2 regions of the Massilia scottii genome follow, and region 2 is predicted to be linked to the other one. Evidence: riboswitches for the same ligand, from Rfam matches in the RefSeq annotation. Region 2 holds a riboswitch; the other holds the start of a gene.
The links. Region 2 has a riboswitch for glycine ahead of gcvT (glycine cleavage system aminomethyltransferase GcvT). Riboswitches for the same ligand answer to the same signal wherever they lie in the genome.
Positions count from the first base shown of each region.

Region 1 (14,690 bases), on a different contig from region 2:
ATATGTGATGGAAGGTTAGTATGTGTTGTGGTTGTGGGAACGAATCAGGGTTGCCGCTTCTACAAGTGAGGTAACTATACCATCGGAATCTGTTTCGTGTATAGCCCGCCCGTGGTTATAACCATACGGTACCGTCAACACAAAGCAGCCAGCTCGACGAGCAGCCTCGGCGTCGTTGGACGAGTCGCCGATAGCCACCACCTGCGACGGCGCCAGATCGAAGTCGGCGCAGACCTGCAGCAGCGGCATCGGGTCCGGCTTTTTGCGCGCCAGCGAATCGCCGCCGTACACGATTTCGAAATACTCCGCCAGGCCCTTTTGCGCCAGCAGCGGCGTGGCAAAGGCGATCGGTTTGTTGGTCACGCAGGCCAGGCGCAGGCCGTCGGCTTTCATGGCATCGAGCCCTTCGAGCACGCCGTCGTACAGCACGCTGTGATTGCCGTTGATCGCCAGGTAGTGCCCCTGGTAGAGCGCCATGGCCTCGTCGAAGCGCTGTTCGACGCCGGCGGCGTCCTGCTCCAGCGCGAGCACGCCGCGGATCAGGTTTTCGGAGCCTTTTCCGATCATCAGCGCGATCTGCTGCTGCGTGATCGGAGCGTAGCCGAATTCACCGCGCATGGCGTTGATGGCGACATGGAAGTCGGGCAGGGTGTCGAGCATGGTGCCATCGAGATCGATGATCGCCGCGCGGATCGGGGCGTGGATCGATTGGATAAAATTGGTCATCGGGGAATAGGAGCGGTCAGGATTGGAATATTTTATCGGAGCGGAGCGTAGCGGTGTCGGTCGATCTTCCTGTCATTGGAGATGCCTGCCCATCCAGGTGATTATTCGGGTGCATCCGCTTCTTTCGAGATGAGCATGTTGTGCCATTCTTCAGACCATCGCAGCAGAGGCATCATGGCTTTTAACAAGCTCGCGCCGCTCGGGCTTAAGGTGTAGCCGCCTGATTCCGCGGTGTCGAGGATGCCGGTTTCGCGAAGTTCCCGCAGGCGCAGATTGAGCACCGTCGGCGACATGTCGTCGCAGCACTCGCGCAACTGACGGAACGTCAGCGGCGTATCGCGCAGCTCCCAGATGATGCGCATTACCCAGCGCCGGCCAAGCAAATCGAGCAAGGCCATGATCGGCCGCCCCGTGTGCGAGCCGCGTACCGGCCGACCCGGTTTTGGAACAGTCATCATTTCTCCTTTTTCTTGCTACGTTAAACGTAGCATGGTGCTACACTATCCGTAGCATTCGAGTGATTTTACCACCCGTACTCAAGGAGACCGGCATGTCGACCACCAGAATTGTTCCGCTTGAAGCCCCGTATGAAGATGCAGTTGCCGGGACATTCAAGCGATTCCTGCCACCGGGCATGGAACCGCTGAAATTATTCAGAACGCAGGCGCACAACCCGCGCGTATTACAGCGCACGTTTGCGGGAAATCTGCTCGACCAGGGATCAATCGATCCGCGTGCACGGGAACTGATTATTTTGCGTACCTGCGCGCGCTGTGGTTCCGAATATGAATGGGGTGTGCACGTCGCGTTGTTCGCGGAGCGGGCGGCATTGAGTGCCGCCGACGTGGCGGCAACGCTTGGCAGCGATCCTGAACAGCGTGCCTTGCCCGCGCAAGAGGAATTGCTGTTAAAGGCGGTGGATGAACTTCACGACACGTCCACCATCTCCGATGGGCTATGGGATGAATTGGCGCGGCACTATTCGTCAGCGCAGATCCTTGAAATCATCGCGCTGACCGGAAACTACCATGCGATCTCGTTCATGACGAATGCCGCCAGGGTGGAACTGGAGACGTTTGCGCCCCGTTTCAGCCGCTGAAGCATAGGCCGGGGCGGCCGGGTGATCATCCCTGTGCCAAGCGGATGATGAGCATCGAATACCGCGCATCATTCGCCCGGGCGGCAAGGGGACGCGCTTACTTGGCTGGTGCTGTCTCGGGCGCAGGCGCTGGTGTTTCGGAGGCATCAGGTGCGTCTGCCTGGCCGGATTGGCCTGGTGCCTTATTGGTGCTGATGATTGTCGTGAGCGTCGATCCGCCAGCTTTTTCGCAATCGGGTGCCGCGCCGGTCCACTTGATCGACTCGCCGCGAACGACGGGGCGTACCAGGCGCCATGGCAGCAGGCCAAACCGCTGCGAACCGGCATAGTTAATAATGGCGTCGCCACCTTCCGCTTTGGCGCGTTGGGCCAATTCCCCGACGAGCTCCGAGACGCCGCCGTACGTCCCCTTGGCCACTTTGACTTTCTTGATTACCTTGTATGGAAACTCGGCTGGCGGCACGCTGGCGAAAAAGCAGAAATTGCTCGGGTCGGATGTTGGTGCCACATCTTCCGCCGCTGAGGCTGTGTTCAGAAAGGCAAGCGACAGGATGCAGCAGAGCGAGATTTTATTCATGTTGAAGTGATGCTTTCGTCAAGTTTTCTTGCGGGAATGCAAGATTATAAATACAGGCAGCGAGTATGATCTGAAACCGGCAATTCATCAATTGCCGTGTGCTATTGGCCTGTCTGACGTTGCAAAACCGCCAATTTGGCCGGAGGGCTGCGCTTTCGCACCCATCAAGCTGATGGATCCATTCGGGTTGATCAGGCAGCGGCGTTGCTCATGCCGAAAAGGGAAACCGGTAGAACCGGTCCTTTTCGGCGTATTTTTCGTCAACGACGTGCGCGCGCGATAATCGATCCAGGCTCTCCGATCCACAAACGTCGGGGCAGTGGATTTCCATTGGCGGAAATGACAGCATCAAGGTAGCTCCCCGGCGCCGACCGGTGCAGTGATGGCCAGCGGCGAATCAGGAAATATCGTTACTGAATCGATCGGATTGAAACGGATAGGTTTTCATGATGTGGACCAGTTCCGCAGCCGCCTTGGCCCCTTCCAGAACGGTAAGTGGATATGCTTTCCTGAAAGCGCTGACCAGCGCGAGCCTTGTCCCGTTTTGAGCAAGGGAGATCAATTCAGGGGACGAAACGACAACGTCGCCAAGCACCATGGGATGACCCGTGTAAGAGATTGGCGCGCGCTTGATGGTCTTGATCGCCGACGGGTCAACACCGTAATCAATCAGCGCATCGGCATCGTTGCTTTGCACTATCCAATGTACGGCTCGGCTTCGCTTCAGGAGCAGATCCATAGGGAGTATCTGCGCCAGTCCCCGGGAAGGGCGTTCGAAGCCCGACAAATCGATGATCAAATCGCAGTGATCGGACAGGGCGCGTACCCGCGTTTCGATGTCGTTCGCGTCGTTTCGATGCGCCCGCGGCGCAAGGCGAAGGCGCAGGGGAACTTCGTCGTACAAGGTCACGGACGGCTGCAAGTCGAGGTAACTGCGGATGATCTCGAGCTGTTCCTCGGCGACTTCGCCACAGCGCTCGGGAGGAAAACAGTCGAATACAGCACGGAGCATGGCGTGCGCCGCAGTGTCCTGATTGGGGCTCCACAGCGAAAAATGTTGCGGCTGAACGTCGGGCGAAGCGAATGTACCGCCAATTCTCATGCCATCGCAGCCAGATACGCTCCACCGGTCATCCCAACCTGCCAGCATGGCCGAACAAGAAGCATGAATGGCCGCCATGACGCGCGCGTCCACCGGCAGCGTGAAGACCAAGCCCGGAAGAAGTCCTGTGGGATGGGCTTCGAATGCGGCAATGCCGGTAACGTCGCCCTCGACCCGAATGGAGCCGCCCCGATGGAACGACGGCCCAAATCCGAGGCGAAGGTCGAAATACAGCATCTTTGGGCTTACTTGCCGACCTTGGCCAGCTCGACGCGCATGGCGTCGATGACGGCCTTGTAGTCCGGCTGGCCGAAAATCGCCGAACCGGCCACGAAGGTATCCGCGCCGGCAGCGGCGGCGGCGGCGATATTGTCGATCTTGATGCCGCCATCGACTTCGAGCAGGATGTCGCGGCCCGAGTCGTCGATCATGCGGCGCGCCAGCGCGATTTTTTTCAGCGCTTCCGGAATGAAGGACTGGCCGCCGAAGCCCGGGTTGACCGACATGATCAGGATCATGTCGATCTTGTCCATCACATGGTCGAGAAAGTGCAGCGGCGTCCCGGGATTGAATACCAGGCCGGCCTTGCAGCCGTTATCGCGAATCAGCTGGAGCGAGCGGTCGATATGCTCGGACGCTTCCGGGTGAAAGGTGATGATGTTCGCGCCAGCCTTGGCGAAGTCCGGGATCAGGCGGTCGACCGGCTTGACCATCAGGTGCACGTCGATCGGCACCTGCACGTGCGGGCGGATCGCCTGGCACACCAGCGGGCCGATGGTCAGGTTGGGAACATAATGGTTGTCCATGACGTCGAAGTGAATGATGTCGGCGCCCGAGGCGACGACATTGCGGACTTCCTCGCCCAGGCGGGCGAAATCGGCGGACAAAATGCTGGGAGCGATGCGGAATGTGGTCATGGCGGCTGGCAAGGAGCTTGCGGTGAATGAAGATGCGCTATTTTACGCTGTCCCACGGAGCGCCCTTGCAGCGAGGCCGATTTTGCGGTGCAATGTATGATGCCCCGCCGGACCTTGTTGGAACGGCGCCTGAAAATTCAATCGGGCAACTTTTACAGTCTCAATCAAGGAATCCAGATGGCCGCTTACGAATTTACTGTCACTGTCAGGACCCAGTACCTGCCGGAGCAGTCCGATCCGAGCCGAAGCAATTACGTGTTCACCTATTCGATCACGATCAAAAACACCGGCAGCGTCGGCGCGCAGCTCATTTCGCGGCACTGGGTGATCACCGATGCGAACAACCATGTCGACGAAGTGCGCGGCCTGGGCGTGGTTGGTCACCAGCCGCTGCTGCAGCCGGGCGAACAGTTCGAATACACCAGCGGCACCCAGCTGGCCACCGCGCAAGGCTCGATGACCGGCGAATACTTCTGCGTGGCCGAAGACGGCCATCAGTTCGAGACCAGGATTCCCGAATTCGTGCTGTCGCTGCCACGCACCCTGCACTGATATCGGCGATCAGTGGGCGGTGTCGTCGGGCAGTTCCTTTTTCTTCTCCGGCGCGTTCAGCTCCTGACCGTTATTGGTCGGCTTCTGTCCCGAATACATCGTCCACCACACGATAAACACCAGCAGGAACAGCGCCACGCCTGCTTCCAGCATTAATACCCACATATCGACTCCCATGTCTTCAACACGCAGTAGTTTACTCGTTTCGGCCGGCGCCGTCGCGCTGGCCCTCGCGGCATGCACCACGCCTGAACCCCGGCCGGCGCCGCCGGTCGTCATGCCGCCGCCGGTGATGCAGATACCGCCGCCAGCGGAGCCGCCGGTGGCCCCACCCGTGAAGGCCGAACCGGCGCCGCTGATGACGCCATCGACCTTCGGCGCGCTGCCCGGGTGGGAGCGCGACGACCTGCGCCAGGCCTGGCCGGCCTTCATGACGTCGTGCGGGGTACTGGTGCGCAAGCCCGAATGGAAAACCGCGTGCGGCGCCGCGCGCACGGTCGATGCAAAGGATGGCGCGGCCATTCGCGGCTATTTTGAAACGCACTTTGTGCCGAACCAGGTGCGCGCGGCGGACGGCGCCGACACGGGCCTGATCACCGGCTACTACGAGCCCCTGCTGCGCGGCGCCCGCAAACGCGGCGGCGCCTTCCAGACGCCCCTGTACCGGGTGCCGGACGACCTGCTGACGATCGACCTGGCCAGCGTCTACCCGGAGCTGAAAAACAAGCGTGTGCGCGGACGGCTGGTCGGCAAGAAGGTGGTCCCGTACGGCAGCCGGGCCGAGATCGAACGGGCCGACGTGAGCGGCAAGGAGCTGCTATGGGTGGACGATCCGGTCGAAGCCTTCTTCCTGGAGGTGCAAGGTTCGGGACGGGTCAAGCTGGCCGACAGCGGCGAGACCGTGCGCGTGGCCTACGCCGACCAGAACGGCCACCCTTACAAGGCGATCGGGCGCTGGCTGATCGAGCAGGGCGAACTGACATCGCTTGAGGCCACCGCGCAGGGCATCAAAGCCTGGATCGCCGCGCACCCCGAGCGGCGCCAGGAACTGTTCAACGCCAACCCGAGCTTCATTTTCTTCCGCGAAGAGCGCCTGCCCGATCCGTCGGTCGGGCCCAAGGGCGCGCTGGGCGTGGCATTGACGCCTGCGCGTTCGGTCGCGATCGACCCCACGTTGCTGCCGCTCGGCGCGCCGATTTACCTGGCCACCACCGAATCGGGCAGCGACGTGCCGATGCAGCGCCTGGTGATGGGGCAGGATACCGGCGGTGCCATTCGCGGCGCGGTGCGGGCCGACTTCTTTTTCGGCTTCGGCTACGAGGCGATGGAAAATGCCGGCCGCATGAAGCAGCGCGGCCAGCTCTGGGTGCTGTTGCCCAAACCCTGATGCAGCCGCGGATTCGCTACAATCGCACATTACTCCACGCTTTTTTAATGAGGATTCCATGAACTATGCAGACCTGCTGATCGAGACCCACGGCAAAGTAGCCGTGATTCGCCTGAACCGTCCAAAGGCGCTCAACGCCCTGAACGACAACATGATGGACGAACTGGGCGACGCGCTGTACAAGTTCGACGCCGACAGCAGTATCGGCTGCATCATCCTGACCGGCAGCGAAAAAGCCTTTGCGGCCGGCGCCGACATCGCGGCGATGGTCGACTACGACTACGGCGACACGTACGGCGGCAACTACATCGGCCGTAACTGGGAACACATCCTCAATGTGCGCAAACCCGTCATCGGCGTGGTGCAGGGCTTTTGCCTGGGCGGCGGCTGCGAGCTGGCCATGATGTGCGATTTCCTGATCGCGGCGGACACCGCCAAATTCGGCCAGCCTGAAATCAAGGTCGGCGTCACCCCCGGCGCCGGCGGCACGCAGCGCCTGCCGCGCACCATCGGCAAGGCCAAGGCCATGGACATGCTGCTCACGGCGCGCATGATTGATGCGGCCGAAGCGGAGCGCACCGGTTTGGTATCGCGCGTGGTCGCGGCGGACAAGGTGATGGAAGAAGCGCTGGCCGCGGCCACCACGATCGCCTCGATGTCGGTAACGGTGGCGATGGCGATCAAGGATAGCGTCAACCGCGCGTTCGAGACCACGCTGACCGAAGGCGTGCGCTACGAGCGCCGCTACTTCCACGCGGCGTTCGGCACGCCGGCGCAGAAGGAAGGCATGCAGGCGTTCCTGGCCAAGCGCCCGGCCAACTTCGACGGTCTGTAAATCAGTCTCTGGCGCGCCAGCTGCCGTGAAAGCCGAACGGTATCCGGTGCGGCAGGCATACCGTCGCGACGGGGCCGGCCGCCACGTCGGCGGCGTCGATCACCAGCAGGTCGCTGCGGCCTTCCTGCGCGCGCCACGCGACCGCCAGCAGCCAGCCGTCGCCTTCGGACGACTGCGCCGAGCGCGCGACGAATACCGGTTCGGAGATGACATCGCCGGCCGGCAGTGTATATAGCTGGCGCGTGCCCGACGCAAAGTTGAAGCAGGCCAGCGCGTCGTACAGCACACTCTCCGAATCGCTCCTGATACGCTGCCGGCTGTGGCAGCAGTAAAAACCGACGCGGTTGCGGCGCCCGTTGTAGCGCTCGTCGATGCGCGGAAATTCGGCCGCCAGGTCGTCGAGGACGGTGCGCTCGAAGCCGTCGCCATCGCTCTCCAGATCGAACGTCCAGCGGCACAGGCGCGCCGCCATCCCGGCCGGGTCGCCCCGGGAGCCGTCGGCGTTGGGCATGCCCGGTGCGGTGTCCGACTCCATCACGTAGGCCACGATGCGGCCGCCATCGTCCCAGGCATTCATCACATGGAATACGTGGCAGGCATCGCTGGCGAACCAGCGCAGCGTGTCCATCGGCTGCCCGCGCACGCCGATGCCGACGTAGCTGCGCCTGTCCGCTTCCCACGCAAACAGGGGCAGTCCTTTCATGGCGCGTTCCACGCTGATGGTCAGCGGCGTGACCGGAAACAGCACGTGGCGTTCGGTCAGCATGAAGTCGTGCATCATGCTCGCGTAAGGCGCGCGGAAGGGTTCGAGCGTGCTTACCTTGCAGCGCGCATCGAGGACGCCGTACAGCATGTTGGGTTCACCCGGGCTGTCGGGCAGGTAGGCGAAGAAGTGCAGCTCGCCGGTGGCCGGATCGGCCTTGGGGTGCGCGGTGAAGCGCTTGTCCACGGCGCCGCCGAAATCCTGGTGCCCTTTTGACGCCAGCGTGTGCGGATCGATTTCAAACGGCTGGTGCGATTCTTCCAGCGCAAACAGGCGCCCGCCGTGCCACACCATGCTGGTGTTGGCGGTGCCGCTGTTTTTGCCGTGGACCGACGGGTCGCTGGTGGCCGGGTTGCCGAAGGTGCCGAACAGGGCGCGGCCGGCATTGTCTTCGAGCTGCCATTTCGGCGTGCGCGCCCAGCGGTTGGCATAGGCGACCTTGCCGTCGCCAATAAAGAAGGCATGCACCATGCCGTCGCCGGAGAACCAGTGATAGCGGTCGTCGCGCGGCGCGAACCGGGGGTTCGGTCCGACGCGGTACAGCGCACCGCGCAGCTGCGGCGGCAGCGCGCCCCGAACCGGCAGAGCGTCGATGTCGCATTCGGTGTCCAGGGGAGCGTAGTTCCCGCTAAAGAAATGGCCTGACATGGTGATTCCTTGGTGAGTTCAGAGACTTTGCAGGGCTTGGCGGACGTAAGCGATCAGCGGCGCATCGATGCCGGAGCCGATGCGCAGCTCGCTCTCCTGCTCGAAGGCGTGACGCAGCTTGGCCTGGAGCGCGGGGTCGCCCGCCGCCTTGGCCAGCGACAGCGCCTGCCACTGGCGCGCCAGCGCTTGCACTTCGGCGCTGGCGGGCGGCGTGTCTTGGGCCAGGTGCTCGCGCATGGCGCAGATGAGAATGGGCCAGGCGTCGGTTTGCCTGACGTAGTGCTGGCGCAGCAGGACCGTCTCGGCCTCGCTGCAGTAGGCGGCGTAGATGGCCAGGCGCCGGTGCGCCATGGCGTGCGAGATGAACTGCATCGCCGTGCGGTCGACGCCACTGAGCATATGCAGGGTGGGTTCGTTCCAGTTCATGGCGTAGAGCTTCATCAGCATGGCCTCGTCGCCGCCCACGTCGTCGAGCAGGGCGGCGATCCAGCATTGCGCGAGTGCGCCCGCTTCAAGACTGTCCGGTTTAACGCCCCGGCCCATGAGATCATGCAGCGTGGACGTCAAGTGCGCGTTGTCGCCGCTGCGTTGCTGGCGCCGCGTTGTCAGTGTATGCAGTTCGGCGTCGGTGAAATAGCGCGCGCTGGCGGCCATGCGTTCGAGGGCGGCCAGCCAGTTGTCCATCGATGGTTCATGGCGCTCGGCGAGCTGCGCCTGCAAGTCGCGCAGATGGCCGTGCAGGGCCGATGCTTGTGCGATCTGGCGTTCGAGCGACGCAATCTGCTGCTCCACCACTTGTGGCAGGCTGGCACCGCCATCGGCCAGCATGGCCTGGATCTGTGTCAGCGACAGGTCGAGACGGCGCAGTGCCTGGATGCGATACAGCCGGGCGACGTCCGCGCTGTCGTACAGGCGGTAGCCGTTGTCGGAGCGGGCCGACGGTGTCAGCAAGGCGATATCGTCGTAATGGCGCAGGGCGCGCACGCTCAAGCCGCTGCGCCGCGCCAGTTGTCCTATTTTCAGTAGCATGCCGGTTTCTCCAATTGCAAGATGGTAAACCGTCACGCAGCGAGAGGGTCAAGCACTTGCGAATGGAGACACTTGCAAAACCGGGGCACCTGAGCCCCGGTTTTGCAATGCAGACCGGTTAGATCGGACCGTTGATGCTCATGCGCTGGGTATGCGTCCAGCGGTGATCGGACGCCGATACGGCGGAGTTGTAGGTGCGGTAGGTCTGGCCTTCACCCGGCCACGGGTCCATGATGTACACGTAGTTTACGCCATTGGTCGTCGCGTAGCCGCGTCCCACCATGATGTGGCCGCCGCCGTTGCTCCAGCCGTAGCGCATCACGAACGGGCGGTTGGCGTTGATGTCGGCCACCACACTGTTCCATGACGAGGCGACGCTGTACGCGCCGTTTGCCACGCCCCATGCTTTCAGGATGTTTTGCACGCTGCCGTTGGAGCCGTACATATTGTTCGGCTGGTTGGCGTAGCTGTTCCAGTTGAAGTAGGTGTTCCCGCAGGCGTAGTTCAATCCGAACGCCCAGTTCACGATCTGGCACTGGCTCGGTGTCTTCTTGTAGAAGTTCAGGATCGCCTTGCTCGAGGCGGACCAGCACCACTGGCTGTGTTCCTGGGTCGTCAGCGGAACGGCGAGCGTGCGCCATTGGGCCATGGCCGCTGGCAGCGCCAGTAAAAGCGAAGCACCGACGACGAGCTTTTTGATATTTGTATTCATGTTATCTCCTGATTCGTTCTAAGGATGGTGTAGCCGATGCCGGGCTTACTTCGAGGCGTCCATGGTTTGCTTGACCACGCTGCGCAACGGCTGCAGGATGTCTGCCTCTTCCATCAGCGCTTCGCTGGCCTTGCCTTCCTTGACGGAACGCTGCTGCATCAGCAGCGATTCGCGCGCCGAATGCAATGGCGCGTAGCGCGTGCGGCCATCTTCGCGGCCAACCACTTCGAGCAGGTCCGAGCGCGCCTGGAAGATGCGCACGAAGCGCACATTGGATCTCGCGGCATCGCCGTAGTAGCCCATCGACGCATCCACATCCTTCGCCAGCACGGCGGCGCCATAGGCGACCGTTTCGTAGTTCCCGTTGTTGAGCTCCACCGTCGCCATGCCGATCGGGCGCTGGTTCAGCAAAATCACGAAGCGCCACTGGCCGGTGGCCTTGGCCATCTGCTTCATGCTGCCGCGTCCTGCCAGCAGTTCGTTCGGATCGATCGTGTAGACCGGGAAGCCGTAGCCGATCTTCGCGTCCTTCAGATCCTGCATGTCGTTGATTTCAAGCGGGAAGTCGACCGGCGTGCCGCTGGTGCCGCGCTGCTGCATCTGGTGCGTGACGAATTGGGCCAGGTCGCGCTGGGCCGCCGCTTGCGCCGCCGCCGCGGCGCGCTTTGGCACCGCTTTGAAGGTGCTGGTTCCATCCGACTGGGCCATTGCAGGCGCGCCGGCCAGGGCCAGGCTGGCGCCGCACAGCAGGGCGGCGAGCATGGTGCGGGCTGAGAGCATTTTTGTTTGCATTATTGACTTCTCCTCACATAGATTGATACAAGAACCCCGCCTGTCCAAACGGGGTGAGTGCTGCAACAACAACGGCATGCACGCATGCCGGACACCGGTGTCAACGCACGTCGTCAGTGCGTTGGAAAATCGAGGGAACGGTGCATCAAGTCGCCGATCATGTCGGCGGTGACGGCCGACAGGGTCCAGCCCAGATGCCCGTGCCCCGTGTTGTAGAAGACGCAGGGCGATTTGCCGCGGCCGACGCGCGGCAGCATGGTCGGCATCATCGGCCGCAAGCCGGCCCACGGAATCACGCTGCGCGTGCTCACGCCCGGGAAGCATTCATGCACCCAGTCGATCAGCGGGCGAATCCGGTCGTCGCGGATGTCGCGGTTAAAGCCGTTGAATTCGGCCGTGCCGGCCACGCGGAAGCGATCGACTCCCAGGCGGCTGGTCACCAGTTTGGTGGCGTCGTCGAGCAGGCTGACGGTGGGCGCGGCGGCCTGGCTGGCGGCATCAGGCAGGTTGACCGTGATCGAGTAGCCTTTCACCGGGTAGATGTTGACCCGGTCGCCCAGGCTTGCGGCCAGGGCGCGGCTGGCGGTGCCGGCGCAGATGACGACGCCGTCGTAGGTCTCGGTCTGGGTGCGCTCGCCGTCGCCCAGGGTGACGTGGGCGTGGCGGCCGTCGGTGCGCACGGCGCCGATCTGCATGCCGTAGCGGCAGTCCACGCCGTTGCGGCGGGCGGCGGCGGCAAGACCGGTGGTGAATTTGTGGATGTCGCCGGTGGCGTCGCTGTCGGTGAAAAAGCCGCCGTAGTAGTCGCCCGCCAGGGTCGGTTCGATGCCGCGCATTTCGCCTGGCGTTACCGCGCGGCGCGCCAGGCCGCCGGCCGCCAGCATCTTGCTGACCGTGGCGGCGTGCTCGAAGCCGGCCTTGTCGCGGTAGATGTGCAGGATGCCTTCGCGCTTGACGTCGAAGTCGATGTTCTCGGCCTCGGCCCACGCAAACAGGTGCTCGCGCGCCGCAATCGCCAGGCGCGCCGTTTCGACGGTGTTGCGGCGGTAGTGGGGAATGGCGGCGGCAAATTCGGCGAACCACGACAGCTTGTGCCAGCTCGGCTTGGGGTTGACCAGCAGCGGGGCGTCGCGCCGGAACATCCACTTCAGGCCCTTGAGCATGGTGGAGCGGTGGTTCCACACTTCCGCGTTGGAGGCCGACAGCTGGCCGCCGTTGGCGAACGAGGTTTCCATCGCCGCGTAGCGATGTTTTTCCAGCAGGGTCGTGGCAAAGCCACGTTTCGCCAGGGCGTAAGCGGTCGTGACGCCGGTGATGCCGCCGCCAATTACTGCAATGGTTTTCATGTGTGGTCCGGGTTCCAGAAACGTCAGATAGGGAGTCCGCGCGCTGGTGCGCGTCGGTTACCCCCTCTGTGCTGGACCTGAGAGATTCACCGGCAACGCGCGATGCGTGGCCGGTTTGCTCCTTCGGTGCACCGGATGACGACTTCCGGTGGCTCTTCAGAGTTCAAATGGGTTATCGGTCCTTTTGCCTGAGAGATTCCGGGGCGGTTGCTCCTTCGGCGCCGCCGGCATACAAGACCAGCTTGTAACCGACAGACTCTCCCGATAACGCCTTAGCATTGCGCTAAATATGCTGTAAGCATATGTATGCAGAATACCGCAGAAAATGACGTCAATACAACCATTTTTAGTGATAGGCGTTGTTTCCTCGACAATACCGACAGAGCGCTCGCTTTACGATTTGCCGCAAACCTGGTCCCATTCGAGCGAAAAGCGCGCCAGGAATTTCTTCAGGCGGTCGGCATCGTTCGGTTTGCTTTTGGCGCTGCGCGAGACGGCAAACAGTTTGCGTCCCGCATCCGACAAGGTAACCGACTGGCGGCATACCTTGACCACGGCGGCCAGTTGCATGGCGTCGAACAGGTCGAGGCCGGCGGCGGCCTCGTCACCCATCAGTTCGGCCAGATCGACCTCGGCCGCGCTTGGGGCGCGCGTGTAGTGGTGCCACAGTTTTTGCAGCCGGGCCACTTCGGCGCTGACGATGCTTTCCGAAATGCCGCCGGCTTCGGCCAAGGTGGCCATCCTTGTCACCGAGGCCGACAGGTCGCGGAAGTTGCCGGCCCAGACCGCCTCGGGCGACATCGCGAAGCGCATGTAGCGCTCGCGTGCTTCCTTGTTGAAGCGCACCATCTGGCCGTACTCCTGGCTGAACTGGTTCAACTGGTAGACCAGGTTGGGTTCGATGTCCTCGGGCCGGTCGACCAGGCCGGGCAGGGCGTAGGTCCACAAATTGATGCGGGCGTACAAGTCTTCGCGGAAGCGCCCGGCCACCACGTCGCTGGCCAGATCCCGGTTGGTGCCGGCGATGAGCTGGAAGTCGCTCTGTACTTCGCTGTCGCTGCCGACCGGATGAAAGCGCTTTTCTTCGATGGCCTTGAGCAGCATTGCCTGTTCATCCGGCCCCAGCTCGCCGATTTCGTCGAGGAACAGCAAGCCCTTGTGCGCGCTGCGCAGCAAGCCCGGCCGGTCGGCGGCGGCGCCCGTGAAGGAACCTTTGACGTGGCCGAACAGGGTCGAGGCGGCGCCGTCGCCGTGCAGGGTGGCGCAGTTGAGCTCGATGAATTTGCCGTCGAGCTGGTGGCGTGTTTTCTTCAGTTCGTACACGCGGCGCGCGAGGAAGGATTTGCCGGCGCCGGTCGGGCCCATCAGCAGCATGGGCGCGCGCGACTTGATGGCGACGCGCTCGATCTCGTCGATCATGGTGTTGAAGCGGGCGTTGCGGGTGGCGATGCCGGACTTGAGGAACGCCACGCCTTCGGCTTGCTCGCGCGAAAAGCGCTGGGCGATCTGGTCGTAGCGCGACAGGTCGAGGTCGATCAGTGCGTAGCTGCCCGGGTCCTTGCTGGACTGGCGCCGTGGCGGCGAGCTTTGCAGCAGGCGGCCGGGGAAGAAGCGCGCTTCGGTCATCAGGAACATGCAGATCTGCACGACGTGGGTGCCGGTGGTGATGTGGACCCAGTAATCCTCGTTATCCGGATCGAAGGGGTAGGTCTTGGCGAAGTCGAACAGGGCGCCGTAGACCTCGCCGAAATCCCAGGCGTCGCTGATCGGAATGTGGTGCGGCACGACCGTGGTTTCGGGCGAGACGGCGGCGATGTCGGCCGTGACCGCGTCGACCAGCGGGCCGAATTTGCCGCTGAAGAGCATCTCGAAGCGGTCGACGGCGTATTCCTCATGCTGGGTGATGGCGATGCTGGGACGCCACTTTTCCCAGCGGGCCGGGCCTTGGCCGCTGTCGAGCTGGGTGCCGACGAAACCGATGACTACGATGCGTTTCTGTTTCATATCCGTATAAATTTTTATCTGGTCGGATAATTTATCACGGGATTGTCTGCTTGTCCATTTCTTGCTGTCCTTGCTTGAGGAATTGATAATCTTTTTTAAATCAAGGACTTGCGTTGTTCGAGGTTAGCCTTCGGCAGACCTGGCACAGCATTTGCAATAGAGGAGATACAAACGAGATAAGTGAGGAAGTAAAAATGGCAA
Region 1 is NZ_JAVCWM010000023.1:96,356-111,045, forward strand. It holds gene RBA41_RS25550 (phosphoglycolate phosphatase) at 16-726, opposite strand; gene RBA41_RS25555 (winged helix-turn-helix transcriptional regulator) at 828-1,181, opposite strand; gene RBA41_RS25560 (carboxymuconolactone decarboxylase family protein) at 1,277-1,825, shown strand; gene RBA41_RS25565 (hypothetical protein) at 1,923-2,402, opposite strand; gene RBA41_RS25570 (hypothetical protein) at 2,800-3,741, opposite strand; gene rpe (ribulose-phosphate 3-epimerase) at 3,750-4,421, opposite strand; gene apaG (Co2+/Mg2+ efflux facilitator ApaG/CorD) at 4,599-4,973, shown strand; gene RBA41_RS25585 (hypothetical protein) at 4,983-5,252, opposite strand; gene mltA (murein transglycosylase A) at 5,149-6,360, shown strand; gene RBA41_RS25595 (enoyl-CoA hydratase) at 6,419-7,195, shown strand; gene RBA41_RS25600 (carotenoid oxygenase family protein) at 7,197-8,606, opposite strand; gene RBA41_RS25605 (MerR family transcriptional regulator) at 8,625-9,635, opposite strand; gene RBA41_RS25610 (C39 family peptidase) at 9,754-10,347, opposite strand; gene RBA41_RS25615 (hypothetical protein) at 10,393-11,127, opposite strand; gene RBA41_RS25620 (D-amino acid dehydrogenase) at 11,253-12,485, opposite strand; glycine riboswitch at 12,542-12,651, opposite strand; glycine riboswitch at 12,652-12,759, opposite strand; gene rtcR (RNA repair transcriptional activator RtcR) at 12,879-14,489, opposite strand; gene RBA41_RS25630 (vWA domain-containing protein) at 14,684-14,690, shown strand, end outside.
Region 1: it holds a riboswitch for glycine, as region 2 does, so the genes downstream of both, RBA41_RS25620 (D-amino acid dehydrogenase) here and gcvT (glycine cleavage system aminomethyltransferase GcvT) in region 2, are expected to answer to the same signal.

Region 2 (14,690 bases):
TTCGCCGCGCACTTCGAGCACCGCCGGCACCGTGTCGCCATGCAGGCGCAGCGGAATGGCGCGCACCGTGCGGATGTTCGCCGTGACGTCTTCGCCGGTGGCGCCGTCGCCGCGCGTGGCGGCCTGCACGAATACGCCGTTTTCGTAGCGCAGGCTGATCGCCAGGCCGTCGAATTTGAGTTCGGCCGCATACTCGACCTGCTCCGCGTCGAGGCCTTCGCGCGCGCGGCGGTCGAAATTCTCGATATCCTCGTCCTCGAAGCCGTTGTTCAGCGAGAGCATGGGAATGCTGTGGGTGACCTGCTTGAATTCGGGCAGGGGCGTCGCGCCCACGCGGTAGGTGGGCGAGTCGACCGATACCGCTTCCGGGTGCGCCGCTTCGAGCGCCTGCAGTTCGCGGAACAGGCGGTCGTACTCGGCGTCCGGAATGGTCGGCGCATCCTGCACGTGGTACGAAAAAATGTGGCGATTCAGTTCGGCCGTGAGCTGCGTCATGCGGTCGAGGTAATCGCTGTCCTGCGTTGCTGTTGTTGTTGTCGTCACGATGATCTTTGTTATTAGCTGAACAAGCGCATGGCGCGCGTCGAACCGGCCGGAATGTCGGCCGCTTCCATCTCCTGGTAGAAATCGAGCACCTGGCTGTTGATTTCGGCAAGCGCCTGGTCGGTCAGCGGCTGGTCGCTGTCGTCGACGATGACGGCGTCCAGGCGCCCCACCAGCGCCTTGGCGCAACCCAGCATGGCGCCGAAGCCGTTGCGCGCCGGCGCCACGCATGGCACGTCCAGCAGCAAGGTCAGGCGCGAGGTGGTGTCGGCGCCGAGGGTGACGTTGGTGGTCAGCGTGAACAGCTGGCCGCCGTCGCCGTCCGGCATGATGTAGCGCCCGTCGGGACGCACATCGAAGCCCTGCTTCTCCAGCGCGCCGATCAGGGTCGCGATCGACCACGGGGCGCCGTACGACATCAGGTTCACGCCCAGCTGGGCGTCGTGCCCGGCCACGAAGCGGTGCAAGGTGCGCGACTCGCCCATGACTTCGATCATGTCCGGAATTTCCGGCTCGGCGCCGATGTCGTCGGCCACCGCGCGCAGGCGCGTGACCAGTTCGGAGTATTCGAGTTCGTTCAGGGCCGTGGTACGGCTGGCCATCTGCACGCCGGCCTGCAGCTTGGTGTAGACGCCGCCGTGGACGATCGGTTCCCAGTCGCCGTTCACGTGCAGGCCGATGAAGTGCACCGGCTTGTTGCCGACGTGGCGCAGGGTGTGCAGGATCGGCAGGATTTTGTCGCCCCGCACCGGCGCTTCGAGCGCCAGCGGAATCAGGACATCGATCAGCGGGTCGACCAGGCTGGTGGCCAGCTCGGTGGCCGGGCTCAGTGCTTCCACCGGCGCCGCCACGGGCGCCACTGGCGCCACCGGCGCGACTGGCTGCGCCGCTTCGTCGTCGAAACGCGCAGCCGGTGCTGCTGCGACCGGTGCTGCGACCGGCGCGGGGGCCGCCGCAGGCGTGTCGTCGGCCACCGGGGCCGGCTTGACGTCGAACGTCGGTTCGCTGCGCACGATGTCGCCGGGACGCAGCAGCACGTCGTCATGCTCGGACGAGAAGGCGCGTTCGACACTCTTCTTGGCCTTGTGCTCCTGCCATTTGTTGTACGCGAAGACGCCGGCGACGAATACGCCGCTGGCACCGATCAGGCTCATTTGTAAATCTGTCATGCTGCTTGTGCCTCGGTAGCAAAATTTGCGGCGGACTCCATGTCCACCGCCACAATGCGCGATACGCCCTGCTCCTGCATCGTCACACCGATCAGTTGATTGGCCATTTCCATCGCAATTTTATTGTGCGAGATGAAAAGGAATTGAGTATGGTCGGACATCCGTTTTACCATGCGGCAGAATCGCTCGGTGTTCGCGTCGTCCAGCGGCGCGTCGACCTCGTCGAGCAGGCAGAATGGGGCCGGATTGAGGCGGAACATCGAAAACACCAGCGCGGTCGCGGTCAGCGCTTTTTCGCCGCCCGACAGCAAGTGAATGGTGGCGTTCTTTTTGCCCGGCGGCTGCGCCATGACCTGCACGCCGGAGTCGAGAATTTCGTCGCCCGTCATCACCAGCTTGGCGTTGCCGCCGCCGAAGAGGATCGGGAACAGTTCCGAAAAATGGTGATTGACCTTGTCGAAGGTATCCTGCAGCAGCTCGCGCGTTTCCTTGTCGATGCGGGCGATCGCGTCTTCCAGGGTCATGATCGCCTCGTTCAGGTCATTGTTCTGCGCGTCGAGGAAGTTCTTGCGCTCGGACGCCTGCGCCAGCTCGTCGAGCGCGGCCAGGTTGACCGCGCCCAGCAGCGCGATGGCATTCGTCAAACGCGTCACCTCGCCCTGCAGGTAGGACGGCTTCATGTCGGGATGGAGCTTTTCGGAGAGCGCCGCTTCGTCGGCATCGACCGTCTTTAACGCTTCGGCGAACTGCTCCTGGTTCAGGCGCGCGGCCTGCTCCTTGAGCTGCATTTCCATGATCTTGTCGCGCTGCGGCTGCAGGCTGCGTTCGGACTGGGTGCGCGTGTCTTCGGCGGCGCGCAGCTGCTGCGTGATCTGGTCGAGCTCATGGCGCGCATCGGACAGCGCGCGCTCCTGGCTGGTGCGCCGGTCCAGCAAGTCTTGCAGGCCGTCGCTGGCGGCGCCGCTTTCCAGCGCTTCGAGTTCCATCTGGCCGACCGCGATGCTCTCGCTTACCTGGGCCGCCTGCTGCGTGGCGGTGGCGATATTGCGGCGCAGTTCCTCGATCTTGCTGCGCTGGGTTTTTTCGGCGAACTGCGCTTCCTGGGCCGCGCGCTCCAACTCGCGCAGCTTTTCGCGCGCGTCCGTCAGCGCCTGTTCGCGGCTCAGGAAATCGGTCTGGCCATCTTCGTGCGCGCCCTGCAGCTCGGCCAGTTCCATGTCGAGCTGCTCGAATTTTTCCTCGGACTCCATGCGGACCTGCTGCTGCTCGGCTTCCTGCGCCGCGATCTCGGCCAGGTCGGCCTGGATCTGGGTGCTGCGCTGATTGAAGCGCGCCTCGACCTCGGACTGCTTGACGACTTCGATCTGCAGCGCGTGCACGCCTTGCGTGAGCGTGGCCACGCGCTGGCGCGCATCCTGCAGGCGCCGCGTGAGGTCCGACATGGCGGCGTCGGCGCGCACCGCGCGGGCGCGTGCTTCGTCGGCCAGCATGGTTTGCGCGCGCAGCTGCTTGCCGATGTTGTCGATCTCCTGCTGGCGCCCCAGCATGCCATCCTGCTCGCTATCGGCCGCGTAGAAACGCACGCTGGACTGGGTCACCACGTGGCCCTGGCGCGTGATGAAGGAGCCGCCCTGCGGCAGGCGCGCGCGCTCGGCAAAGGCGCTGGCCGTGTCGTCGGCGGCGAAGACATTGTGCAGCCAGTCGCCCAACAAGCCGCGCAGGCCCGGTTCATTGAGCTTGAGCAGGCTGGCGAACGTTGTGAGGCCCGGCGTTTCGCTTGGGGCCGCGGCGCCGGCGAGCGATGGCGCGTACAGGGCCAGCCTGGCGGGCGGCGCATCGCTGAAAAAGGCCTTGGCCCATTCGATGTTCGACATTTCAAGCGCGCCGGTGCGCTCGCGCAGCACCGATTCGAGCGCCGTTTCCCAGCCCTGTTCGATGCCCAGCTTTTGCCACAGGCGCGGCAGCGCATCGAGTTCGTGCTTTTGCAGCCAGGGCTGGACCTTGCCCTGCGTTTGCACGCGTTCCTGCAACTGCTTCAGGGCCGACAGGCGCGCTTCCAGCTGCGCGTTGGCCGCGGCCTCAAGATTGACCTGGGCCTGCGCGGCGGTGCGTTCATCCTCGGTGCGCTGCTGCTGTTCGGTCGCTTCTTCGAGCAGCATGGTCTGCTCTTCCAGCGCCTGCTGCTTTTCTTCGAGCTGCATGCGCAGGTTGGCCAGATGGCTGCTGTCGGGCAGATTGAGGCCGTTCTTTTCCTGCTGCAGGCGCTCGCGCCGCGTTTGCAGGCCGTTGAGGATGTTCGAGGCGTTGCGCTGGTGCGCCGATTCGAGTTCGATCTGCTGCTGCGCCTGCATGATGCGGGCGCGCGATTCGGTGGTCTTGTGCTGGGCCGCGCGCCAGGCGGCATCGAGGTCCGGCAGGCGCTCGCCCTGGGCTTCGGCGTTCATCTGCGACTGTTCGACCCTCCCGCCCAGTTCTTCGAGCAGGTACTCGGCTTCCTCGATCTGCTGCTGGTAATCCTGGCCCTGCGTCTGCCACTGGTTGCGCTGGGCGTTCAGCGCCAGCAGCTGGTTCTGCAGGCGGCTGCGCGATTCGATGACGAACTTGATCTGCGCTTCCAGGCTGCCGATTTCCGAGTTGGTCTGGTACAGGTGGCCCTGCGCCGTGTGCAGGCGGTCGCCCACCGAAAAATGCGCCTGGCGCATGTGTTCGAGATCGAGTTCGACGTGGCGCAGCTTGGCCGTCTGCTCCTCCAGATCGGTCTGGGCCTGCTCCATCTCGCGGAAGTAGCGATTCTGCTCGGTCTGCGCTTCGTTCTTGCGCAGCAGCCAGAGGAGCTTTTGTTTTTCTTCCTGGTCCGCCTGCAGCGAATGGAATTTGTTGGCGACGACCGCCTGCGCTTCGAGCTTTTCGAGGTTGGCGTTCAGTTCGCGCAGGATGTCTTCCACCCGCAGCAGGTTTTCGCGCGTGTCGTTGAGGCGGTTTTCGGTTTCGCGCCGGCGTTCCTTGTACTTGGACACGCCGGCCGCTTCTTCGAGGAACACGCGCAGTTCTTCCGGGCGCGACTCGATGATGCGCGAGATCATGCCCTGGCCGATGATGGCGTAGGCGCGCGGACCGAGGCCCGTGCCGAGGAAAATATCCTGGATGTCGCGCCGGCGCACCGGCTGGCTGTTGATGTAGTAGGTCGAGGTGCCGTCGCGCGTGAGGGTGCGCTTGACGGCGATTTCGGCGTACTGGCCCCACTGGCCGGAAGCCTTGCCGTCGTTATTGTCGAACACCAGTTCGACCGAGGCGCGCCCGGCCGGCTTGCGGTGGGTCGAGCCGTTGAAAATGACGTCCTGCATGGACTCGCCGCGCAGCTCGGACGCCTTCGATTCGCCCAGCACCCAGCGCACCGCGTCGATGATGTTCGACTTGCCGCAACCATTGGGACCGACCACGCCAACCAGCTGCCCCGGCACCTGGAAATTGGTGGGATCGACGAATGACTTAAATCCCGACAATTTAATGGAAGACAGGCGCACGTTGTATAGCTAGCTCGGGAATCCTAAAGGTGTCCATCATACCATTTGTTGTCATGTTTTCGGCGAAGTGGCGTCGCCCCGTCCGCGAAGCGGCCCCAGATGGCCGGGCGACGATTTTCAGGCCGGCGACGGCGCTAAAAACAGACGTAGTTGAAGTAGCGCTCGGCCTTGGGGCACGGCGGGGAGTAAGGATTGCGCGTCGGGCCCCAGGTGGCCGTCGTGTAGACCCGGTCGGCCCCGGACAGGCCGAGCGCCAGGCCGGTCATCCACTGCTGGGAATTGTGCGGTTCGCCCTTGTACGGAATGCACAGCACAGCCAGGGTCAGCGCGATCAGGGTCAGGCTGGGCTGGAACTGGCGGTTCGAGCGCACCAGCGAGATGAATGCGGCCGCGCAGGCCAGTCCGAGCAGGCAGCCCAGGATCGCCTCCGAACTGCTGTGGGTTTCGACCATCACGCGCGAAAGCGCGACACCGACCGCCAGCGCCACGCCCAGGCTGACCGCGACATAACGCCACATCTTGGTGCGTCCGCACAGCGCCAGGTAGGCCGCCACCGGAAACACGGCCGCGGCGCGCGCGGCGTGACCGCTGAAGCCCGCGAAATGCAGCGCTTCGATGCCGACGCCCCAGCCGAGGAAGGCGATCTTGCTGGCGATGACGATGAACAGGGTGGCGCCGAACAGCAGGCACCAGTACAGGGCGCGCAGGCGGCAGTGGGCGGCGGCGAGCCAGACGGCAATGGCGATACCCAGGGGGGCGGTGACGGCGATGCCGCCAAGCGCGGTGAGGTGATACCAATTCATAGACAAAAGCCGGAAGTGAAAAAAGCCGGGCATGGGCGGCAATGCAGAACTGTCCAATGCCGCTCAGGCCCGGCCCGAATGATACGCGAATGTTAACAATGCGCGAATACTAACGGAACACGCCCTCCTCAGGCAGCGACCGACTGCGCCGATTTTTCCGCGTCGCCGAGCGCTTCGTCCATTGCCTGCGACAGCGCGCGGCCGACCACGCCCTCGACCTTCATGACGCGCACGCGCTGGGCGCGGTAGGCGTCGATGAGCTTGTCGGACGAGAGGGAAAACGCTTCCTGGCGCGCCCCGGTCGAGAAAATGTACAGGGTACGCAGCGGGCTGATCCAGGCCAGCTTGACCTTGCGGATGCTGCCGTCAGGATCGGTGAATTCGATCCACATATTGCGTTCGAGGGCGTCGACGCCCAGTTCGGCGTCGTCCAGTTCGGCGTGGGCCGCTTCTTCGGCCGCGGCCAGGGCTTCGTTTTCCTTTTCCAGCCGGCGCATGGCGTCTTGCTGGGCAACTTCGACGGCGATTTCTAGCTGGCGTTCCGGCGTGATGTCGAGCGGAGCGCGCACGATTGAAGCGTGGCACTCCGCCAGGTCGGCGAAGAACTGGATGCGGTCGGCATCTTGCCACTTGATGACGTCGAGCCATTTGTTCAGGGTGGCCAGCAGGCTCGGCAGCTTGCCGATCAGGTCGCGCCGCTGTTCGTGCGTGATCTTCGGCTTGACGCTCCAGATCAGCTCATCCATCGTCTTGGTGGCATTGCCGACCGCGCCGGGCTTGTCGTCCTCGACGCTGTAGGCGACCGTCATGACGGAGGTCCACTTGTTTTCGAGGAAGGTCTCCAGCATGGCCACGACCTGCCCGCTGCCGACCCGCGCGGCGACCGCGCTCCTGGCCGAACGGGTGGCGGCGGTGACTTTTTCCTGGCGCAAGGCCGCGGCGATCGGCGCCGCGATGGCGGTCGCGGCCGCCGTTTCCTCGGCCTTGATGGTTTCTTCGAGCTCGGCCACCACTTCCGAGAACACGTCGGCCGGCGCGCCGCCGTCGTCCTGGTCGCGCCCGACCCGCTCCACGCCGCGCTGCATGACCTGGAACAGCGGATCGTCCGGGCCGGAGCGCTGCTCCAGGCCCATGGTCGACATCAGGTCGATCATGCGGCGCGCCGGGTGCGTTTCCTCAAAGAAGAAATTCTTGTCGGCCAGCGCCGCCTTGAGCACCGGAATTTGCAGCGACTGGATCAGGTCGCGCGAATCTTTCGGAATGTTCGGATCGAGGAAGACCGTCTCGAAAATCTTCGACAGCAGGTCGATGGTGCTTTCATCGCCGCGCGACAGTGATCCTTTTGGAATGCTTTCCTTCAAGCGCGGCAAATAAAACACATTGCCCGCCTGCGCCTCGGCCGGGGTCGGCGCCACGTTGCTGAATTGTTCCGGCATGCGGCCCTGCAAGCCCTTGAGCACTTCGAGCAGGGAAGCGGGAACCATCACCTGGCCGCCATCCATGGCCTGGCCGAAGCCGCCCGCGGCAATGCCGCCGCCGCCCGCAAACTGGGCCGGCGCGAAGCCGCCCGCGGCGTGGCTGCCCTGCCCCGGCCCGCCGCCCTGGTGCGCCGGGCCGCCATGCCACGGCGCGGCCGGCACGCTGGCCTCGCCCGCGTCGCCGCCTGGCGCGCCCTGGAAGGCGGCGGCGCCGCTCGGACGCCAGCCGCCGGCCGATGGCGCCATGGCCGGCAGGTCGGGAATCATCGGGATGTCGAAGGCGGACGCGGCCGCCGGCGCATCATCGTCGTCGCGCAGGAACTGGCGCAACTGCTTGGCCAGTTCGGCCTGGCCGCTGGCGCGCGCTTTCTTGGCCGCGGCCGCGCTTTCGGTTTTCTTGATCTTGAAGGCGTCCACCGAGCCGGGCTGGATACCCTTGTTCATCAACAGGTCGCACAGCGCGTCGTACATCGGCGCAAAGTCGAACAGCAGCGACGGGCGCAGCATCGGCAGGATCAGCCCGTGGGCTTCCTCGTCCGGCTCGAACTCGCGCCAGGCTTGCTGCAGGGCCGACAGGAACATTTCGGGACGGAAGGGATTCTGGCTGATGCGCAGCACGTCGCGTTCGAGCAGGAAGCCGAGGCGCACATTGAGGGTGGCGATCTGGGTCGCGTACTGCATTTCGAAGGGACGGCTGATGGCGTCGAAAGCGACGCGGCTGTCCATTTCCTCGTAGGGAACCAGTTCCAGCGTGGCGGGCAAGGCCATCGCGGATTTTTTAAGCGGCGGCAACAGTACGTCGACCTCGGCACGCATGGCGCGCCCGATGCCGGCGGCAGCGACATGAAAGAAGGCGTAGGTGTTGTTTTTTAGCAGATTCCCCGACTTGACCCGCTGAAACACGGCGCGTGCATCGAGCGCCGGGTCGGTCACATCAAGCAACGCCGCAACGAGACGCGTCGCCACGGCCATCAAGTGGTCGTTGGCATGCTTGGTCACGGTCACGACCAGCGCCTCCAACAGCTCGTGGCGCGACGGACCAGTCTTCCTTGCTGCGGCGGATGGTGAAGGTGGAGCCATTGTCTGCTCGTTGGGGGGTTAGAGATCTTTTGCCATAACAAACATTCTCTCACATTATTGCCGACTGGCAACGGGAAAATTTGAAACAAAGCGTTATTTTTTGTTCAAGCGCCTTATTTTCATGACCATTCTTGCTTTTCCCTAAAGCAAAAGCCAATTTTCGTCATTTGGACTGTTGATGAAAAACAAACCCTAAATAAAAAGTTTCTCTAACATAATTACAATTCCACACGGCAATTTATTTCTTGAGGACTAGCCATGATAACGATCCGCCGCCGCGATCTCAAGCTCACCCTGTCCCTGGGCTTTGCCGTCCTGGTCGGGCTGGGCGTCTGGCTGTCCATTGTACTGCTGAGTCAGCTTGAACAGATGAAAGCGGTAACGGCACCTGCGGTCCAAAGTTTAGGCGATCGTTGGGGCCCCTTGACCGGCATCATGCTCGACGACGCCGCGGCGCGCGCCGAGGCCGATTACGCCGCGGCCCGCCTGTGGGTCTGGTTTTGCATAAGCGCCAACGCGGCCGGGGCCGTGCTGCTGGGGCTGTGGATCAAGGCAGCGATGGTTGCGCCTCCCGCACAGGTGCGGCGCAAGGCTGGCGCGGCGACGTTGACGGTGGCGGGCAACGGGCTGATCGTGCGCGCCATCGAGCGCAGCGCGCAGTCCGGCGCCGGGCTCGCCATGCGCGGCGAGCCCGACGCGGCGCGCGCCTTGCCGGCGCCACGGACCGCAGGTGCTGGCGATGCGGCGGCACGGCTGGCCCGGCTGAGCCGAATTATCGACGCCGTCGCCTTCCAGACCACCATCCTCGCCGTCAACGCCGCGGTCGAGGCGGCCCGCGCGGGACAGGCGCCGCCACGCCGCTGAGCGTGCGTCACCAAGCGTATGCCAGCAAGTGATTTCTTCGCTGCATTAATTGCAATCCTATAGGAACTACTCCTACACGAGTGCAAGGTGAATTCCGATACCTCTTCAACGGTGCGGCTCGCATGATGATGTCACCGGAAACGCTGAAGAGAGCGCCTCTTCAGCATCACCGGAGAGCACGACATTTTCAAACTTTCAAAAGGAATGAACATGAACTCGAATCAGAAAAGCGGTCAGGGCAACAAGCAAAGCGATAGTTCCAGCTCGAACAAGCAATCGGGCTCGCAAGGTTCCGGCAGCGGTTCGCGCTCCGGCGGCGGCACCCAGGGCGGCACCCATGAGCAGCACGTGGAAGCCGGCCGTCAAAGCCATAAGAATGACGACAAGGACAGTGGCTCGAAACAGTCCGGTTCGGGTTCGGGCAACAAGCAGTCGGGATCGAATTCCGGCAGCAGCAGCGGCAGCGGCAACAAAAGCGGCGGCGACAAACGCTGATCGCTAGCATGACGCGGGCGTCGCCGGGTTTCCGGGCGGCGCCATGCACTATTTAAACAGGAAGCAATAGAAAGAGTCTGCACCGGCCCGGCCGTTGACAGGCTCTTTTTTTGACCGCGCGCCGTTACCCGCCGTCGCTGCCGGCACGGCCGGTCAGGACGCCAGGTTCGCTGGTTCAGATATTGCGAATGCGAACGCCCTTCGGCGGCGCAAAGTCGGCCACGTCATTGATCACGCGGGCGATCTTGGCATCGCGCGCGGTCAGGTGCAGGTCGGAATACTGGTGAATCGCCCACTGCTCCGGCAGCAGCTCGATGTGCTTGCGCAAAATCGATTCAGTGCGCGCATCGTCGGCGCGCAAGCCTTCGACGATGATATTGAGCGCATCCGGACGCGCGCCGGGCGATGCCGTCGCATGCGATTTGTGCACCATGAAGCGCGCCGTCTCGCTGGCGTAGCGCCGCGTGCCGGACAGAAACAGGATGACGGCGATCGACGCCACCGCCCCCGCGTTGTACATGACGAACTTGACCGGCGAATTCGACAGGAAGTTGTACAGGCACAGCCCGTCGCTGACGTAGCCGCCGTTCGACTGGATCAGCACGTGCGCCGTTTCGACGCCGTTCTCGCTCATGCCGGACACCGCCTCGAACACGCGGTGCACCATATCGCTGTTCACATCGCCCGACAAGGTGAACCAGGCATCGGTCTGTTGGATCGTTTTTTCTTCGCTCATGGCTGTGTGCTCGCAAAGTAGATGAATTATTTTAACAAATCGGGACAAGCATGGTTTTCAATGGGGAGCTCATTCGTGCGCGCCCCTACCGGACGTCCCCCGCAAGGTTGACAGTTACGCCCTGCTGGCATATCCTCCACAGTCTTGATCGGGAGAGGGCAGCGCACGCTGCCGCCGAAGGGGCATCACCCAAAAACTCTCAGGCAAAAGGACCGGTCAGGGGTCGGCGGCGCACAGCGCCCCCGGCTGAACTCTGGAGAGCGGCCGCGGCACCATGCCGGCGGCCCACCGAAGGGGCAGGCGGACTTCAATCCGCTATCTCTCAGGTACCAAGGACAGAGGGGCGCGAAGCATTCAGGGACGGCAAGAGCCGCTCCACGTCTGCTCGTCGTACCCCCATTCACTCTGCCTTGAGGATTCCATGACGCTTAAAGCGACCCCGCTCAATTCCGCACACCGCGCCGCCGGCGCCAAGATGGTCGATTTCGGCGGCTGGGACATGCCCGTCAACTACGGCTCGCAAATCGAAGAACACCAGGCCGTGCGCGGCGACGTCGGCATGTTCGATGTGTCGCACATGTGCGTGGTCGATATCGAAGGCGACAACGCCCGCCCTTTCCTGCGCTCCCTGCTGGCCAATAACGTCGACAAGCTGCAGGTGGCCGGCAAGGCCCTGTATTCGTGCATGCTCAATCCGCAGGGCTTCGTCATCGACGACCTGATCGTCTACTTCTTCAGCGAGACCTGGTTCCGCCTGGTCGTCAACGCCGGCACCGCCGAAAAAGACGTGGCCTGGATCGGCGCCCAGAACGAGGCCACCAAAAGCGGCGTGACCATCACCCAGCGCCGCGACGGCAACGCGCCGATGGCGCTGATCGCCGTCCAGGGCCCGAACGCGCGCGCCAGGGTGTGGCAGGTGCTGCCGACCACCCAGGCGGTTTCCGAGCCACTCAAGCCGTTCAACGCCGTCATCGTCAAGGACACCGCGTTTGGCGAAGTGATGGTGGCGCGCACCGGCTACACCGGCGAAGACGGGTTTGAACTGGCCTTCCCTGCTTCCCAGGCCGATGCGCTGTGGAATGCGCTGGTGGCCGCCGGCGTCAAGCCGGCCGGCCTGGGCGCGCGCGACACGCTGCGCCTGGAAGCGGGCATGAACCTGTACGGCCAGGACATGGACGACACGGTCAACCCGCTCGACGCCGGCCTGGCCTGGACCATCGACCTGGTCTCCGAGCGCGACTTCATCGGCAAGACCGCGCTCAAGGCGATGGGTCAGAACTTCCAATTCGTGGGCCTGATCCTGCGCGAAAAAGGCGGCATCCTGCGCGCCCACCAGAAAGTGGTGGCCGCTGACGGCACCACCGGCGAAATCACCAGCGGCACCTTCAGCCCGACCATGCAGGAAGCGATTGCACTCGCGCGCGTGCCGATGGGCGTGGCCGTGGGCGACACCGTGCACGTCGAAATCCGCGACAAAAAGCTCGCCGCCAGCGTCGTCAAGCTGCCGTTCGTGCGAAACGGTAAAATCCTCGCTGCCTGATCGGGGCAACACACTTATTAGCAGTATTTACATTAACATCGACCGCGACCTCTTGGAGCAAACATTATGAACATCCCAGCCGACCTGAAATACACCGAGTCCCACGAATGGGTGCGCGCCGAAGCTGACGGCACCCTCACCGTCGGCATCACCGAATATGCGCAGGACGCGCTGGGCGACATCGTCTTCGTCGAACTGCCGAAAGTGGGCAAGGTCTTCACCGCCGGCGACGACGCCGCCGTGGTCGAATCGGTGAAAGCCGCCAGCGACATCTACGCACCGGTGTCGGGCGAGTGCATCGCCGTCAACGACGCCGTCGCCGATGCGCCGGACTCGATCAATACCGACGCCTTCGCGGCCTGGCTGTTCAAGCTCAAACCAAGCGACGCCGGCGCCATCGACGGCCTGCTCGACGCCGCCGCCTACGGCAAAGCCACCGCGGAATAAAAACTCCTGGCCGCCGCCCGCCGGCGGCCTTTTCCTTTCAGTTCGCCGCCGCGCTGTGTATCCGACAGCGCCGGCGGCAGTCTCTTTTCGGCCCCGACTACCATGACCCGCACCAGCCTGACCCAACTCGAAGCACGCGATTCGTTCATTCCGCGCCATATCGGCCCGTCCACCGCCGAACAGGCAGCCATGCTGGCCACGCTCGGCTATCCATCGCGCGCGGCGCTGATCGACGCCATCGTGCCCGCCAACATCCGCAAGAAGAGCAAGCTGGAACTGGGCCAGTTCTTCGACCCGATGCCGGAACAGGCTGCGCTGGGCAAACTCAAGGCGCTGGCCGCCAAGAACAAGGTCATGAAGTCGATGATCGGCCAGGGCTACTTCAACAGCCATACGCCGGGCGTCATCCTGCGCAATATCTTTGAAAACCCGGCCTGGTACACCGCCTACACCCCTTACCAGCCCGAGATTTCGCAAGGCCGCCTGGAAGCGATCCTGAACTTCCAGCAAATGATCACCGACCTGACCGGCATGGGCATCGCCAACTCGTCGATGCTCGACGAAGGCACCGCCGCCGCCGAAGCCATGACGCTGATCCAGCGCGTCGGCAAGTCGGCCTCGAACGTGTTCTACGTGGCCGACGACGTGCTGCCGCAAACGCTGGAAGTGGTGCAAACGCGCGCCCAGCCGATCGGCGTGGAAGTGCGCACCATCGCGGCGGCCGACATCGGCGGCCTGTCCGAGCCATGCTTCGGTGTGCTGATCCAGTACCCGGGCGTGAACGGCGACGTGCGCGACTACCGCGCCGCCGTCGAAAAACTGCACGCGGCCGGCGCCATGGTGATCGCCGCGGCCGACCTGCTGGCATTGACCCTGCTGGCGCCGCCGGGCGACTGGGGCTGCGACGTCGTCGTCGGCAACAGCCAGCGCTTCGGCGTGCCGCTCGGTTTCGGCGGCCCGCACGCCGGCTACCTGGCCACGCGCGACGAATTCAAGCGCAGCATGGCCGGCCGCCTGGTGGGCGTGACCATCGACGCCCAGGGCAACAAGGCGTACCGCCTGGCGCTGCAAACGCGCGAGCAGCACATCCGCCGCGAAAAAGCCACGTCCAACATCTGCACCGCGCAGGTGCTGCTGGCGGTGATGGCGTCGATGTACGCGGTCTACCACGGCCCTGAAGGCTTGCAGCGCATCGCCCGCCGCGTGCACCGCTTCACCGCCATCGTGGCCGCCAAGCTCGGCCAGCTCGGCTACGAGGTCGTCAACAAGACCTACTTCGACACGCTTACCATCAAGAGCGCGCGCGCGGCCGAACTGCACGCGATCGCCACCGAACATGGCGTGAACCTGCGCAAGGTCGACGCCAGCCACGTCGGCATCTCGCTCGACGAAACCACCACCCGCGAAGACGTCGCGCTGCTGTGGACGATTTTCGCCCAGGGCGTCTCAAGCTCCCCTGCTTCACCGGACTTCGACGCCATCGAAGCGAGCGCGCAGGACGCCTATCCGGAAGCGCTGGCCCGTACCAGCACCTACCTGACCCACCCGACCTTCAACCGCTATCACGCGGAACACGAAATGCTGCGCTACCTGCGCGGCCTGGCCGACAAGGACCTGGCGCTGGACCGCACCATGATCCCGCTTGGCTCCTGCACCATGAAGCTCAACGCGACCAGCGAAATGATCCCGGTCACCTGGCCCGAATTCTCCAGCATCCACCCGTTCGCGCCGGACGCGCAAACGGTCGGCTACCGCGAAATGATCGGCCAGCTGGAAGAGATGCTGTGCGCGCTGACCGGCTACGCCGCCGTGTCGCTGCAGCCGAACGCCGGCTCGCAGGGCGAATACGCGGGCCTGCTGGTGATCAAGGCTTACCATGAATCGCGCGGCGAAGGCCACCGCAACATTTGCCTGATTCCGTCGTCGGCGCACGGCACCAACCCGGCATCGGCCAACATGGTCGGCATGAAGGTGGTCGTCACCGCCTGCGACGACAGCGGCAACGTCGACC
Region 2 is NZ_JAVCWM010000002.1:145,576-160,265, reverse strand. It holds gene ligA (NAD-dependent DNA ligase LigA) at 1-495, opposite strand, end outside; gene RBA41_RS03060 (cell division protein ZipA C-terminal FtsZ-binding domain-containing protein) at 558-1,712, opposite strand; gene smc (chromosome segregation protein SMC) at 1,709-5,236, opposite strand; gene RBA41_RS03050 (phosphatase PAP2 family protein) at 5,371-6,039, opposite strand; gene RBA41_RS03045 (DUF1631 family protein) at 6,168-8,597, opposite strand; gene RBA41_RS03040 (methyl-accepting chemotaxis protein) at 8,856-9,461, shown strand; gene RBA41_RS03035 (hypothetical protein) at 9,672-9,956, shown strand; gene RBA41_RS03030 (ATP-dependent Clp protease proteolytic subunit) at 10,132-10,692, opposite strand; glycine riboswitch at 10,832-10,917, shown strand; glycine riboswitch at 10,936-11,041, shown strand; gene gcvT (glycine cleavage system aminomethyltransferase GcvT) at 11,114-12,232, shown strand; gene gcvH (glycine cleavage system protein GcvH) at 12,299-12,679, shown strand; gene gcvP (aminomethyl-transferring glycine dehydrogenase) at 12,782-14,690, shown strand, end outside.